Regions from separate parts of the Paenibacillus sp. FSL R7-0198 genome, predicted to be linked through region 2. Evidence: a T-box and tRNA genes for the amino acid it is inferred to sense, from the RefSeq annotation. Region 2 holds a T-box; the other regions hold tRNA genes.
The links. A T-box is a leader RNA that pairs with one kind of tRNA and senses whether it is charged. The one in region 2 lies ahead of leuS (leucine--tRNA ligase), so its partner is inferred to be a tRNA-Leu.
Positions count from the first base shown of each region.

Region 1: it has a tRNA-Leu gene. The T-box ahead of leuS (leucine--tRNA ligase) is inferred to sense a tRNA for this amino acid. The anticodon was not compared.
Region 3: it has a tRNA-Leu gene. The T-box ahead of leuS (leucine--tRNA ligase) is inferred to sense a tRNA for this amino acid. The anticodon was not compared.

Region 1 covers NZ_JBBOCB010000001.1:5,875,942-5,880,752, forward strand. The annotation lists gene MKY87_RS25765 (sensor domain-containing diguanylate cyclase) at 1-242, shown strand, start outside; gene MKY87_RS25770 (winged helix-turn-helix transcriptional regulator) at 292-654, opposite strand; gene MKY87_RS25775 (DoxX family protein) at 873-1,268, opposite strand; gene MKY87_RS25780 (Gfo/Idh/MocA family protein) at 1,323-2,315, opposite strand; tRNA gene MKY87_RS25785 (tRNA-Leu) at 2,537-2,621, shown strand; gene MKY87_RS25790 (hypothetical protein) at 2,731-2,916, opposite strand; gene MKY87_RS25795 (sn-glycerol-1-phosphate dehydrogenase) at 3,075-4,229, shown strand; gene MKY87_RS25800 (helix-turn-helix domain-containing protein) at 4,453-4,811, opposite strand, start outside.
Region 2 covers NZ_JBBOCB010000001.1:1,609,863-1,614,673, reverse strand. The annotation lists gene MKY87_RS06915 (CvfB family protein) at 1-217, shown strand, start outside; gene MKY87_RS06910 (class I SAM-dependent DNA methyltransferase) at 348-1,118, shown strand; gene MKY87_RS06905 (phosphotransferase family protein) at 1,337-2,293, shown strand; T-box leader at 2,405-2,673, shown strand; gene leuS (leucine--tRNA ligase) at 2,752-4,811, shown strand, end outside.
Region 3 covers NZ_JBBOCB010000001.1:5,279,136-5,283,946, forward strand. The annotation lists gene MKY87_RS22885 (hypothetical protein) at 1-457, opposite strand, end outside; gene MKY87_RS22890 (hypothetical protein) at 485-688, opposite strand; gene MKY87_RS22895 (urease accessory protein UreF) at 955-1,656, opposite strand; tRNA gene MKY87_RS22900 (tRNA-Leu) at 2,082-2,164, shown strand; gene MKY87_RS22905 (glutathione peroxidase) at 2,311-2,790, opposite strand; cyclic di-AMP (ydaO/yuaA leader) riboswitch at 3,163-3,338, shown strand; gene MKY87_RS22910 (hypothetical protein) at 3,454-3,852, shown strand; gene MKY87_RS22915 (HAD family hydrolase) at 4,033-4,716, shown strand.

The DNA of each region.
Region 1 (4,811 bases), 4.3 Mb from region 2:
TAGTCTTGTTAAGAAATTCCGAGTCTAACGTAGCTTTTGAGATTGCTGAACGTATCCGAATAACGGTCGAAGAAAGTATATTGCCCATAGAACGTTCCGTCACCATCTCGGCTGGAATTGCTGAATATCCGAAGCACTCCACATCATCCACAGAACTGTTTCACTTGGCGGATAATGCATTGTATCAAGCGAAAGAAGAGGGGCGTAACCGTACGGTTACGATCCAGACGGTTATTAAATAAGCAGCAAAGAAGCTGTTCCCTAAAAACAGGGGACAGCTTCTTTTATGTTTTATACCTCTTGTGAGGATCTGGCCAGAACCTCATTTGTATACGTTTCTCCCCAATCTCGCATGCTGAAGATGATCGGCCGTAATGTTTCACCAAAAGGTGTGAGGGAATACTCCACTTTAGGTGGGATCTGGGGGTATATTTCACGATGAACAATTCCACTGCCTTCCAACTCTCGAAGTTGCAGTGTGAGCATACGCTGGGTGATGTCAGGAAACAATTTTCGGAGCTCGTTAAATCTCAAAGGACCAGAGAATAAATGATACAAAATGGCACCTTTCCATTTGCCTCCGATTACACTTAGGGTAACTTCCACGGAACAGCCGTATGGCGTGGGACATGGCTTGGTTGCGTCCTTTTTCATTATAAGTGCACCTCCACTTTACGGTGATTTCTATAGTATCTATTTGGGTGGTTACATTACATAAAGTACGTATAGTTCATGAAAGAGCATATCACTTATTATGCAGATTATAAACCCTAATTCTAGGCTCAGGCAGATGCGATGATGTCTATAAGAAAAAAAAGAGCCCCGGTTTCGTCTTGCGAAACATGGAGGCTCAATGTATTGAATTTTGTACATTATATCAGGGTTTCGAGGGAATATGCACCGGCTCCAGCGAGAGCAACACCAAGTAATGATCCGATCATCACAAGGTTATATTCGAATCCTCCGTTCAGATTCCATAGACCTTTATCGGCATGCACCTTGGCTATGGCTACAATCATCGGAAGAATGAGCAGAACGGCACCAACGATAATCCATAGACCGACTCCAAACAGGAATCCACCGATCAGTTCAGCAAGTCCGGCACACACTGCCAAGGCTCTAGCCGGTTTCAGGCCAATCGCTCCGAAGAATTCAGCCGTCCCTGATATACCCTCGCCTCCAAACCAGCCAAACAGTTTCTTACATGCATGTCCAATCATAATGAAACCAATTACGAGACGAATGATAAGTAGACCTGTGTCCAACATGAGATTAGTTCCTCTTCTCTGGATGTATAAAATATGATGATGAACGTATATACGCTACTTCAATGACGATAGAATGGAGTCACATAGAGCCATCGTTGCAATATTATCCTTGGCGCTGGAATATGGGACGGTCTGATTCTGGCAACACTTGATGAAGTGCAACATTTCACCAACAAACCCGCGTAGATAAAGGTCGCGATAAGCTCCTGACATGGGAGAGCCGGAAGGTGTATATACGGTATCTTGTTCCTCGAGAGATTTCCAGGGAAGGCTGGTCGAGCTTCGGGATTGATGAACAGTAAGTGTGTTGATCTCTTCAGCTGACGCAAATCCGTTGTCAAAGGTGACGAGTACACTTTCACTCTCCCGTGACCAAGCACTCATGCCGGTAAAATAAGCACTGCCTACTACGTTATTCTCAAATACAAGGGAAATGCTTTGATTAATGTGTTCCCCATCTTTCACGGCTGTGCCTGTAACTCGTATTGCTTCTCCGAATAAGTAACGCATCAGATCGACCATATGAATGGCAGCGAGCTTCATGAAATGTTCCTCATCCTTGCAAAATGGGGTACTGTCTACAGCGAATTTCATTTGGAATGAACGCACTTTACCTAACGAATTACTATCAATGAGTTCCTTGAGCTTCATATATACCGGAGCATAACGTTTCATAAAACCGACCATGACAACGACGCCAGCCTGCTCGGCAGCTTCTGCTACTGTGGCGGCTTCGGCTGCGTTCCATCCGAGCGGCTTATCCACGTATACATTCTTGCCAGCCCGAATACATTCGAGAACAAGAGCGGTCTGATCTATAGGCTGGGCGACCACAACGACTCCGTCACAAGTTTCCTGCTGTAACATAAGTCCAGCGTTATCATACGCTTTTCCGTTGCTGCCAAATCGCAGCAGAGCTGCTTCAGAGCGTTTCATACTGCGAGTAGCAATGGCCTGGATCTGCGCTCCGGCTTCAATAACAGAAGGGTAAATATTCGTGGATGCATGAAACCCGGCACCGATAAAGCACAGATTGGTTGTTTTCAAAGTGGATCTCTCCTTCATTTTTGCATTCGTTTCGATGGTATATTTGTTTAATACTACGATAGGGTGTTTGAAGTTGAGAAAAAAGGACATATGTCCTATTCTTAAATGAATAAAAAGAAGTTGCATTTTTATTTTGGAGCATGTATACTCTGAATTACGGTAAAACAAGGAATTGCTTCACCGGAACGCTTTTCATCGATGGATGAGGAGATACATATTATGCGGTCGTGGCGGAATTGGCAGACGCGCACGGTTCAGGTCCGTGTGGGCTAACCCCCCGTGGAGGTTCGAGTCCTCTCGACCGCATCTAACAAAAAAGGTTCGTGAGTTGCTCTAGGGCAATTCACGAACCTTTTTTTATTTTGTGGATCATTTGTGTGGAGCCTACATTTTGCTACTGGCATGCTTGCTAATGCTAATGTTGCCGCTGGCGCAGAATGACTGCCGTGATGATCCCGGCAATGGCTCCTGCAATACCGAATAGCGTAACACTGGCAACCACTTCAACCGACTGGAGACGAAACAAAAAAGCGATACCACTGCCGAAAGTGGTTCCAGCGAGAAATCCGAGCGAAATTCCTAATTCTTTCGTTAATTTCATTGTTTCACCTACTTGGAAATGTGAGATATGGATTTGCAAATATTGGGTACAGGCAGTAAAGTGTGATCAGGAAAATCATCACATTTTATTTCCTTTTTTATCTTGTGGTTTTAACCCGTTAATTATGCATGATATCTCATATGGGAGGGTAAGAGCGAATGAATATGAACGAACGAATTGCAGCATGGAATGAGGAAGCACAGCAGTGTGCTTGCGGTCATCAACACCGGGTGGTGGATATGCTGATTCATCTGGAAGCTGGGGCCATTCAGAGGTTACCGGGTTACTTGTCTGAGCAAGGATATCGTCAGGTGACGGTTGTTTATGATCGACATACGTTTCAGGCGGCCGGATCTGATGTGCTGAGTAGTATTCGCGAAGCGGGAAAGCATGCGGATGAGATCGCTCTACCGGAGAATCTGACGGGTGATATCATTGCGGACGAAGCAGCTATTGTACAGGTTATGTTGGGTGTGAGACTCGAAAGTCAGGCTGTAATTGCGGTGGGTTCAGGTACCATTCATGATCTGGTGAGATTTGTTTGTTCCAAAATGAACAAGCCCTTTTTGTCGATACCTACAGCGGCTTCAGTGGATGGGTTTACCTCTGCGGGTGCGCCCTTAATTGTAAGCGGCGTCAAACAAACATTTCAGGCTGTTCCGCCGGAGGCTATCTTTGCCGATCTGGATATTCTGGAGCAAGCCCCGCAAGTGATGACGGCTGCCGGATTCGGAGATATGCTTGGTAAATATACTTCGCTTGCAGACTGGATTGTTTCCCGTGAACTGGGCGGAGAACCGTTCTGTCCAGTTGCTTATCGGATGACAGAAGAAGCGCTGAATACCTGCATAGATCATGTACAAGCGATTGCGGAGGGGCGAGCAGAGGGAGTAGCTGTATTAATGGACGCATTAATTGTTTCCGGTATCTCCATGCTGATCATTGACCATTCCCGTCCGGCATCCGGAGGTGAGCATCATCTGTCCCACATCCTGGAGATGGATCTGATGCAAGCGGGAGAAAGACCGGTTCTGCATGGTGCCAAAGTTGGCGTAGCTTGTGCATTGCTTACGGTGAAATATAAAGAACTTGCACAGAGATCGGGTGAACCGGTGTTTGGGATATATGACCAATTGCCAGAGGCTTCTCAGCTCATCGTATGGTTGGAACAAGTAGGTGGACCTGTGACTACTGAGCAACTCGGTGTAACCCCGGAGATGGTGGAACATGCATTCAACACAGCGCATACACTTCGTCCTCGATATACGGGGTTGAGATACATCAATGAAGTGTTAAACACAAGGTTAGGATGACCTTTTAGAGAGAATGGTCTCGATGAAATGCATAAACTTAGCTTGTAGCGGGCTGTGATGGCTCTCCTTGGGAACAAAAGGCGAAAAAGGGTAGGTTATCTGACATTTCTGATGGAATAGCCAGAACAGTGCTTCAAGTCCGAGAGAGAAGGCATGCATTTTATTTTAAAAAAGGCTCTGGCCTCCCTATGGGGAGATCAGAGCCTTTTGGCTGTTCGCTTATTTAGTTGTTGCGACGATCTTTCAAGATGACATCTGCGAACAAAATAGTTTTCGGAATACGGAAAAATTGCTCCGCTTGTTCCTGAAACGCAGCAGAAGGCAGTGTTCCCTGATGCAGCCATTTGCGGAAAGTGCCGGGATGAACCCCGATCCAGTGGCTGACATCTGTCACCGACAAATCATGGACCATACACAAGCCTGTCAAAATACGGTTACTCACCGGAGAACGGGTCACCGTACGCTTCATGAAGCGAGATGACTCGGGTTGACATATGACAGGGCTATTACGCACAACTTCTTCATTGAAGAGAATATGACGCGGGTAGCCGAGTAATTGGCAAGTCTTGTCCAAATTGGTAC
Region 2 (4,811 bases):
AGACAAGCTGCTCGCCTTTATGAAAGAGCGTCCTATGGGCGGCATGCCTTACTCTGATGCAACTCCGCCGGATATCATCAAGCAGCGCTTTGGCATCAGTAAGTCAGCTTTCAAGCGTGCCTTGGGCAAATTGATGAAGGACGGATTGGTGGTCCAAAAGGAAAGCTGGACGTATCTGTCCGAATCTGCTCCTGCGGATCAGAATGAAAATAAGTAATTTTCTTGATTGAATATTTCGTAATATGAAACTCGGAGAAGGCAGGGCTAGGCTGGGTAAACACCGGATACCCCTGCTTTTTCTTTTGTTAGCAGGATTGGAAAATGAAATTGAAAGTGCGGTGCCTGACATGTCTTACCGGAAATTTGCCTATGTGTATGATGAATTAATGGAAGATATGCCTTATCCGGACTGGATAAGGTTTGCAAGAACAGCATGGGAAAAGCATGGAATGCCCAAAAGTGTCGCTGAACTTGGCTGTGGAACGGGCTCCATTACGATCCCGCTCGTGAACTCCGGTTTCGAAGTTACAGGCATTGACCTCTCAGCAGATATGCTGTCGGTTGCACGCAGCAAGATGGAGGCTACGCCTCAGGGCCATCGCTTGTATCGGGAAGGCAGCGTACGTTGGGTGCAGCAGGATATGCGAGACTGGCGAGTTCCGGAACCTGTGGATTCGGTGATATCATTCTGTGATTGCGTCAATTATCTGCTTGAACAAGAAGATGTTGTTCGAACATTCCAGCGGACATATGAGATGCTGAAGCCTGATGGAACGTTTTTGTTTGATGTGCATCATCCCAATACGCTTATCCGTTATGATGAGGAGCAACCTTTTGTACTGGATGAGCGCTCCGTATCTTATATTTGGACTTGTGATCTGGACCAGGATCGTTGTGAGATTGAGCATCATCTCAGTATTTTTTCGCGTGTGGATGATGGTCCCAAGGATATATACCAGCGGTTTGAAGAGGTTCATGTCCAGCGTGCATATAACCCGGAATGGATGAAGATGGAGTTATCCAAGGCAGGTTTTAGAGATGTGAAAGTATATGCGGATTTTGAATGGAAAGAGGCCGGAGACAGCGCACAGCGTTTGTTCTACGTTGCTGTGAAGTAAGAATAAAAGATAAGAACTGTCCTTATGTTGCATAAGGGCAGTTTTTTTGTTTTATTTTCCATAAAGAATGAGTGACATGTTTCTGTATTCGGGCAAAGAAATGTCAGGAAAGACTCACAAGCGTGACAAAAAGTATTGCCAGTTAAAGTAAAGGAGGCGATAATAGTCGGATAGAAAGCGTTTTCTAAGGAAATCAACAGTTGAGGTGAGGTGTAGAAGTGGAAAGTACATATAAAACAAGACTTTCGTCAGAACAGTTGAATGCCATAATAGAGCAGCATTTCTCTGCAAGTATACAGGAGTACAAGGAAATGGTGGATGGCTGGGCCAATCATGCATATCTCATTACACTCAGTGACGCACAGCGAGTGGTACTCAAAATTGCTCCTTCAGCTTCGACAAATCTGATGCGCTGTGAGCAGGATCTCATGATTGCCGAAGTTGAGGCCCTGCGCCTTATTACGGAGCTACAGGATGTTCCCGTACCCCAAGTGTTGGCTTATGATGATTCGTTAACTATGGCTTCAGCCCGTTATTTTATCATGGAATACATGTCTGGAACACCCTATAATCAGGTCAAGGATCAGTATTCTGCGGAAGAACAGGAAGCCATTGAACACCAGCTCGGTCAGTACAATCGTCGAATCAATGAAATCAAGGGCGAGCAGTTTGGATATTTCTCGGAGGAAAAACAGCGATATTCCACATGGAAAGAAGCATTTATGAATCTAATGGATGACATTCTTAACGATGGTGAAGAAGCCGGGATTACATTTTCGATCGATTATCCTGAATTGAGACGCTTGATTGAAGATAAGTCGGATGCGCTTAACGATGTCAAAGAACCTGTTCTTGTCAGTTGGGATCTGTGGGATGGCAATGTGTTAGTAGACAAAGGTCGTATCACAGCGATTATTGATTTTGAACGTTCACTGTGGGCAGATCCTCTGATGGAGCATTATTTCAGTCATTTTAACTATACTCCCGGTTTTGTGAAAGGGTATGGGCATGCGATTACAACTGAAAGTGAGCTGAGAAGAAGAAGTTTATACGACTTGTATTTTGATCTGGTATTACGCATTGAATGCGCTTATCGCCAATATGATAATCAGGAACATGTGAATTGGACCATTCATAATCTGGAGGAAGGCATTGAGCGTTTTCGCTTATCCTGAACAGCAACCAGTGTTATGAACGATACGAACCGTAGACTTCAAGATAGCGATTATAACGTGTAATATTGACTTTGGGCTTGCTTTTTTATATAATGGTCCCGATATTGTATACATATTTCGATGATAAGGATCAGTAGTAATTCCTGTACATACAGAGAGCCGGCGGTTGGTGCAAGCCGGTTGACAGTGATTTGCGAACTCGCCTTGGAGAAATGCGGTGATTACACCATTCTGTTTAACCTGCTTGTATAAAGCTTGGGTTCAGGAATGGAAATCCGCATCGGTTAACCGCCGTTACAGGTCCAAAGGGAGTGGATGACGAAGCACGTTCGTCCGCTAACTAGGGTGGTACCACGGGAATTCAACCTCTCGTCCCTAGCGCTGCAAACGCTACGGGATGCTGAGGTTTTTTTGTTGCAATTAAAGCTAAAGCGAATAACCTGAAGGAGGAACAATAGATGAGTGAGAATAACCAGCCGAAACACGGCTATCAGCCACAAGTCATGGAAAAAAGTTGGCAGCAATACTGGGATGCAAATAAAACGTTTAAAACGGGTGAGGACCCTGCTAAACCGAAATTTTATGCACTGGATATGTTCCCTTATCCATCCGGTTCAGGTCTGCACGTAGGCCACCCGGAAGGATATACGGCAACGGATATCGTTTCCCGTTACAAACGTATGCGCGGTTACAACGTATTGCACCCAATGGGTTGGGACGCTTTCGGTCTGCCTGCTGAGCAGCATGCACTGGATACAGGTGAACATCCACGAGATATTACATTCCGTAATATTGACAATTTCCGTCGCCAGATCAAATCGCTCGGTTTCTCTTATGACTGGGATCGTGAGATCAGCACAACGGACCCTGAATACTATAAATGGACACAATGGATCTTTATCCAGCTGTACAATAAGGGCCTGGCTTATGTGGATGAAGTTGCAGTTAACTGGTGTGAAGCCCTTGGAACGGTACTTGCTAATGAAGAGGTTATTGATGGCAAGAGTGAACGTGGTGGACATCCGGTTGTACGCAAACCGATGCGTCAATGGGTTCTGAGAATTACCGAGTATGCAGAGCGTCTGTTGGAAGACCTGGAAGAGCTGGATTGGTCTGAAAGCATCAAGGATATGCAGCGCAACTGGATCGGTAAATCAACAGGTGCGGAAGTTGTATTTGCCATTGAGGGTCGCGAGGAAGTTATCAAGGTGTTCACTACCCGTGCGGACACATTGTTCGGTGCGAGCTTTGCAGTACTTGCTCCAGAACATGAATTGGTAGGAGCAATTACAACCGATGACCAACGTGAAGCGATTCAGGCTTATCAGGAGCAGGCTTCTCGTAAAAGTGATCTGGAACGTACGGATTTGGCCAAAGACAAAACAGGTGTATTCACTGGCGCTTATGCAATCAACCCTGTTAATGGTGCAAAACTGCCGATCTGGATTGCTGATTACGTTCTTGCAGGCTACGGTACAGGTGCGGTTATGGCTGTTCCGGGTCATGATGCACGTGACTGGGAATTTGCGAAGCAGTTCGGTCTGGATATCATCGAGGTTATTCAAGGTGGGGACGTTACACAAGAGGCTTATTCCGGTGATGGCGCGCATGTGAATTCCGATTTCTTGAACGGACTGAATAATGAAGAAGCGGTTGCCAAGATGATTGCTTGGCTGGAAGAGAACGGTAAAGGGCAAGGGAAAGTAACCTATCGTCTGCGTGATTGGCTGTTCAGCCGTCAGCGCTACTGGGGTGAGCCAATCCCGATTCTGCACCTGGAAGATGGAACGATGAAGACGGTACCTGAGGATCAACTTCCATTGCTGCTGCCTGATATCGACCAGATCAAACCTTCGGGTACTGGAGAATCACCACTGGCGAATGTTACGGAGTGGGTGAATACGGTAGATCCGGAAACGGGAATGAAGGCACGTCGTGAGACCAACACCATGCCACAATGGGCGGGTAGCTGCTGGTATTACCTGCGCTTTATCGATCCGCACAATGACAAGGAACTGATCTCCAAGGAGAAACAGCAGCAGTGGCTGCCAGTTGATCTGTACATTGGTGGAGCAGAGCACGCGGTGCTTCACTTACTGTACGCTCGTTTCTGGCATAAAGTGCTGTATGATCTGGGTGTTGTGGAGACCAAAGAACCTTTCCACAAACTGGTGAACCAAGGTATGATCCTGGGTACCAATAATGAGAAAATGAGTAAATCTCGTGGTAATGTCATTAACCCGGATGAAATCGTCAATGAATTCGGTGCAGATACATTGCGTCTGTACGAGATGTTCATGGGACCATTGGAAGCGACAAAACCGTGGAATGCAAACGGGGTTGAAGGCATGCACCGCTTCCTGTCACGTGTATGGCGTCTTTTCATTAACGAAGACACAGGAGCCATCAATGACAAGATTACGGTGGACGGTGGAACGGATGAGTTCAAGCGGACTGCTCACAAAACGATCAAAAAAGTTACGGAAGATCTGGAACACCTGCGCTTCAATACATCCAT
Region 3 (4,811 bases), 3.7 Mb from region 2:
GCAATGTGCGCACTTCAGACAATGCCTTCTTCAATTGGTGTTCTGTCTTTCTCTGTTCGGTAATATCCATGTGTGCAATCAAAGCGAGATCGGTATCCTGAATTGAATTTGCATAAGATAGAGGGGTGAGTTCTACACGAAACCACCTCTTTTCATTGTATACAGTATACACGCAGATGTCATATGTATGATTTCGATTAAAGGGTATTCCGCGTTCTTTCAAATTCTGTGCGACAAGTGCCATGTTAGCGTTCTTGCCTCGTTTTGCCCAGGCTTCCGTCAGATGCAGGTAATGTCTATGATTACTGTGTGTATCCGGGGATGGTGAGCATTGACCGAGTCCTTGTTGCCAGGCACGGTTACAACTTTGGATAATCCAATTGTGATCAATGATGATGAGTTGGTGACGTATGGACTGGAACGACAGCCTCTCCAGATCGGATGTAACATGTCTCATGGATAGGACCCTCCTTTGGCAGAAATCTTATCTCAGTTCATCTGGAATATCCAAAATATCAGCGACCAGGTGCCTGAATCGGGTTGCTTTGCGTGTGCCGTGAATGAGATTGGATAAACGATAGGGTGGGATGCCATGCTGTTCACAAAAGGTCTTCTGGTCCACTTGAAGTTCGGTTAGCCGTCGTTTGATGGCCCATCCGAACGGAGTAACTGGTTTTTTCTTGTTCAAAAGGGTTCACCCCTGATTAGAATGTAGTATTCAGCCGCCCTTTCTTCATGTAAAATATATAGAAATGCGAGCTGTATGTTTCATTATATACGTAAATTCGTCATCTAACAATTAAAAAAGACGGAAAAAAGTGTATTTTTTGATGATAAATGGCGTAAATACGTAAATAAAACAAATAAAATGACAAAAAACACGTCGGCAAGGAGGTTGCCGCGTGTTTTTTAGTTTGTCTGAATAAAGGGGAGCAGGTATGAGGAGGAAGAGGATTAGGCCCTGTAGGCATGAAGTCCAGCTCCAAGCATATGGAAACTGGGAAAAAATGATTTCATGGACATCGAGGTTGGCTGTGCCAGTCCATCCGCAGCCGAGGCGCTGACGGTCTTCCATTCATTCTCCAGATCTGTGGCCAGGCGGACCATCAGATCCTTGGTTGTATCGTTGTTCAGGGGAATGACTTTGGAGGCTTCGGTTATGCAGGCATTCATGGCTGAATGCAGGTAACCAAGGACCGCCTCCTCGACCGGGATGTCGAGGTGGTGGTTAATCCAGGCGTGAACAGTGGAGAGGCAGCCAACCGAATCGTATTTGGCAAAGATCTGTTCGAGCTGGCTGAATTCAATCCAGGGGTGCAGAGCGCGTGCAAGTCTGATCAATCGTTTACCCATGGCGGCAGCTTGTTCTCTGAGATCTCCAGGGGTTCGCTGAACATGAACGAGCTTGTCGATTAGAGCTATCCGCCATGTATCCTTGTGATCTGCTGCGGTATAGATGCCTTTGATGGCCATGCCTTCTAGACGAACGATGCTCGGATGCAACTGACAACGCATGAATGATTCGAGATCTTCAGCATTACGAATGGTACCCTCCCTGATATGGATATCCATGCCGAAGGAATGGGTGAACCCTCCAACCTGAATAGAGGAATCAAGCAGTTTGACATAATCGAGCAGCTTATTCCCACGGTTCACAATCATTCGCCTCCTGTGTTCGTTAAATGTCACTTAAAGTGACATTTATATTCCTTTTTGTTTGCTTTATGTTTAAAAATCCGAATTATATGATAGTTATCATCCCATAAATGTCCGCTTTTTGTCAATAGTATCCGTGAAATTTAATGGATTAAATCTGGGATTCAATATTTGTGTTATTTTATATAACATATAAGGTTAAATATCTGCGAAGTGCAGGGAGGACTAGATATAAATGAATCAATAAGATCAGTTCAATCCGGAAAGGAGGGGATCAAATCTAATGTATGCAGTTCATGGGTAAAGATGACGAGAATATGCGTTTTTTGTGGAAAATGCCTAGCTGTAAAAGAAGTATTAAAAAATACTTTACTTTTAGTTCTGAACCCGGTATAATCAATTCTGTTGCCGATTATTTACGACATGCGGTCGTGGTGGAATGGCAGACACGCTATCTTGAGGGGGTAGTGGGCGTATGCCCGTGGAGGTTCGAGTCCTCTCGACCGCATCATATGAACGATTAAGAAGAAGCTTTCCATTAATGGAAAGCTTCTTTTTTTTGTTTTTTTAACAGTCTGACATCAAAGTTGAGAAAAAAGGCCATCCATACCGGGGCAATGGTGCTCTACCTTCCGGCTACGGGTGGCCAATGTATTATTTTTGCAGCAAGTTCTTGATATCTTCTTCAATCTTGTCCGGTGTTGTTTTGGGAGCATACCGTTTAATGACCTGTCCGTTCTGATCCACAAGGAATTTGGTGAAATTCCATTTGATTGCTTTGGAGCCGAGCAGGCCAGGAGCTTCTGTGCTAAGGTGCTGGAAGAGAGGGTGAGCGCTTGAGCCGTTCACATCAATTTTCTCAAACATAGGGAAGCTTACGCCATAATTCATCTGACAGAACTCGGCAATATCATCGGAAGAACCTTTTTCCTGTGCAAACTGGTTACTTGGAAAACCAAGGACTTCAAATGGCGCATCCTGGAACTTGTCTTGCAATTCTTGCAGACCTTTGAATTGAGGGGTAAGTCCGCATGAGCTTGCCGTATTCACAATCAGGAGCACTTTGTCACGGTAGTCGGACATTTCAACTTCTTGACCGCGAAGGGTATTCACTTTGTAATCGTAGACTGTCATCTAAATCGCCTCCATTTATTTACTCTTATATCTTCTATTATATTGGTTGCAATTAAATATTGCAAAACTAATATGGTGTTAAAAGCACCAAAACAGGCAAGTTGTGCAGAATACGTGAATGAATTGCGAAGTGATTTTCGTCAGAGTGAGAATTAGATAGATTTAAAGAGATGGATAGAGTATGACCTTGTTGTAAGCGCTATTATATGTGAGTATTGCCGAAAATCTGTCGATTCGGTGATCTGTGCGGACTTTACACCATCATGGCACGGGTGTATGATTCATAACGTAATTTCAATTTAAACTAAATTGTACCTGAAAAACGAAACAAACGATAATATCGCTCGATCTTATCCTTAAGATATACGAACGATGTTTTAATCGCTGAGTTTCCATTCATTGATGAGTGGAAAACGGGGGAACCAACAGAATGCGCTGTCCAGGACAGTAGGCATTCATGGGGTGAATTTTCCGGTGACAGCCGGAAATAGGGCGACTCTCGCGCCCGAATCCGTCAGCTAACCTCGTAAGCGTTAAAGGGAGAGGCAACAAGCCGTACGCTGGTTCATGGCGTTTTCGCCATGGGTTCTTTAAGAAGCGTTCGGGAGGCCTTGGTCCCCCACGCTTCTTTTTTGTTGTCTTTTCACGCCAAGGGAGGAACGAATGATGGATACTGAGATGATCTTAGTGACTGCTCCAAATGAAGCAGGACGCAAATTTATCAAATTACTAATGTACAAAAAAATGCCGTTTGCCGTTCTAACCAACAGTGCAGGGGAAGAGCGCAGACTCCGTAGAATCGGAGTCGAACATGTCATTCGCATGAATACGGCTGCAGCTCAAAAATGGTTTTTGCCGCAGGGCAGCGTAGGCAACGTGTTTATTTTCGAGAACAGCCTGAATCTAACCTGTCGTTATTTACAGATCTGCCGTTCATGGACATCGAAATCCCTGTGCGTCATTACGGAGCAGAGTCATCCTAAGGGCATCTATCGGGGCATGGGCGCAGACCGGATTGTATATTCGCTCAATGGGGAAGTTGGCTTTCTCCTCAATGGTTAATGCCATAGCTTGTGATTGCTCAGGTGTAAGGTGCCTGTTATAATTGAATGTATCGATAAACGGAAGTTTGAGGAGACTCATGCAAGATGGTGAGTCTTCTTTTTTATGGTTTTAAAGGTAGTTCAAGACTTTTTGAACACGAACTTTTAGATTGCCTGTGGCTTACAAGGAGGAATTGGCGTGCCGGATGTGGGTGGATTAAAGTGGTTGTTTTTTGATGTTGGAGATACACTGGTGGATGAATGGGAGCCGGTTGATGATATTATCGGACAGTTCGTCCGTGAAGCCTGTGCTTTGGGGTATCCGGTGACAATTGAGGCGGTACGCGAACTGTTCGCGAACTGTTACCAGAAATATGAGCAATGGCCTATGAGAGTGGCGATTCGCACATTCGTTGAAGACGAGGGACACCAGAAACAGATTCAGGACAAGTTGAAGTTTCAAAAAGATCTTGAACGTCCTTTTCCTTCAGCGGATTCCGTTCTTCAGCAGTTGTCACGGCATTATCGCATTGGCATTATTGCCAATCAGAGTCCTGGAACGGAAGAGAGACTGGAGAGCTACGGCTTGCGGAAGTATGTTGATGTTCTGGCCTGTTCTGCTGAAGAAGGTGTGTCCAAGCCAGACCCTGAGTTATACGCTGTAGCCTTGAAACAGGCCGGCTGTGAACCGGAGGAAGCCGTCATGGTTGGGGATCGGATCGATAACGACATTATACCTGCTCGGAAGCTGGGCATGCTTACGATTCGAATTATGCAGGGTTACGGAAGATTCCAGCCAGACCGATCGGATGAGGAACGTGCGGATTGGACTGTTAATTCATTGGATGAACTCCTGCCGTTACTGGTGCCCAATCAGGATTAGATAATTGTTTATTAGAGTTTAGCGTTTTACTATAAAAGGAAACACGCTGCAGTACTGCAACAATAAAGGCTGATCAACTTGGTATTGAATACCGG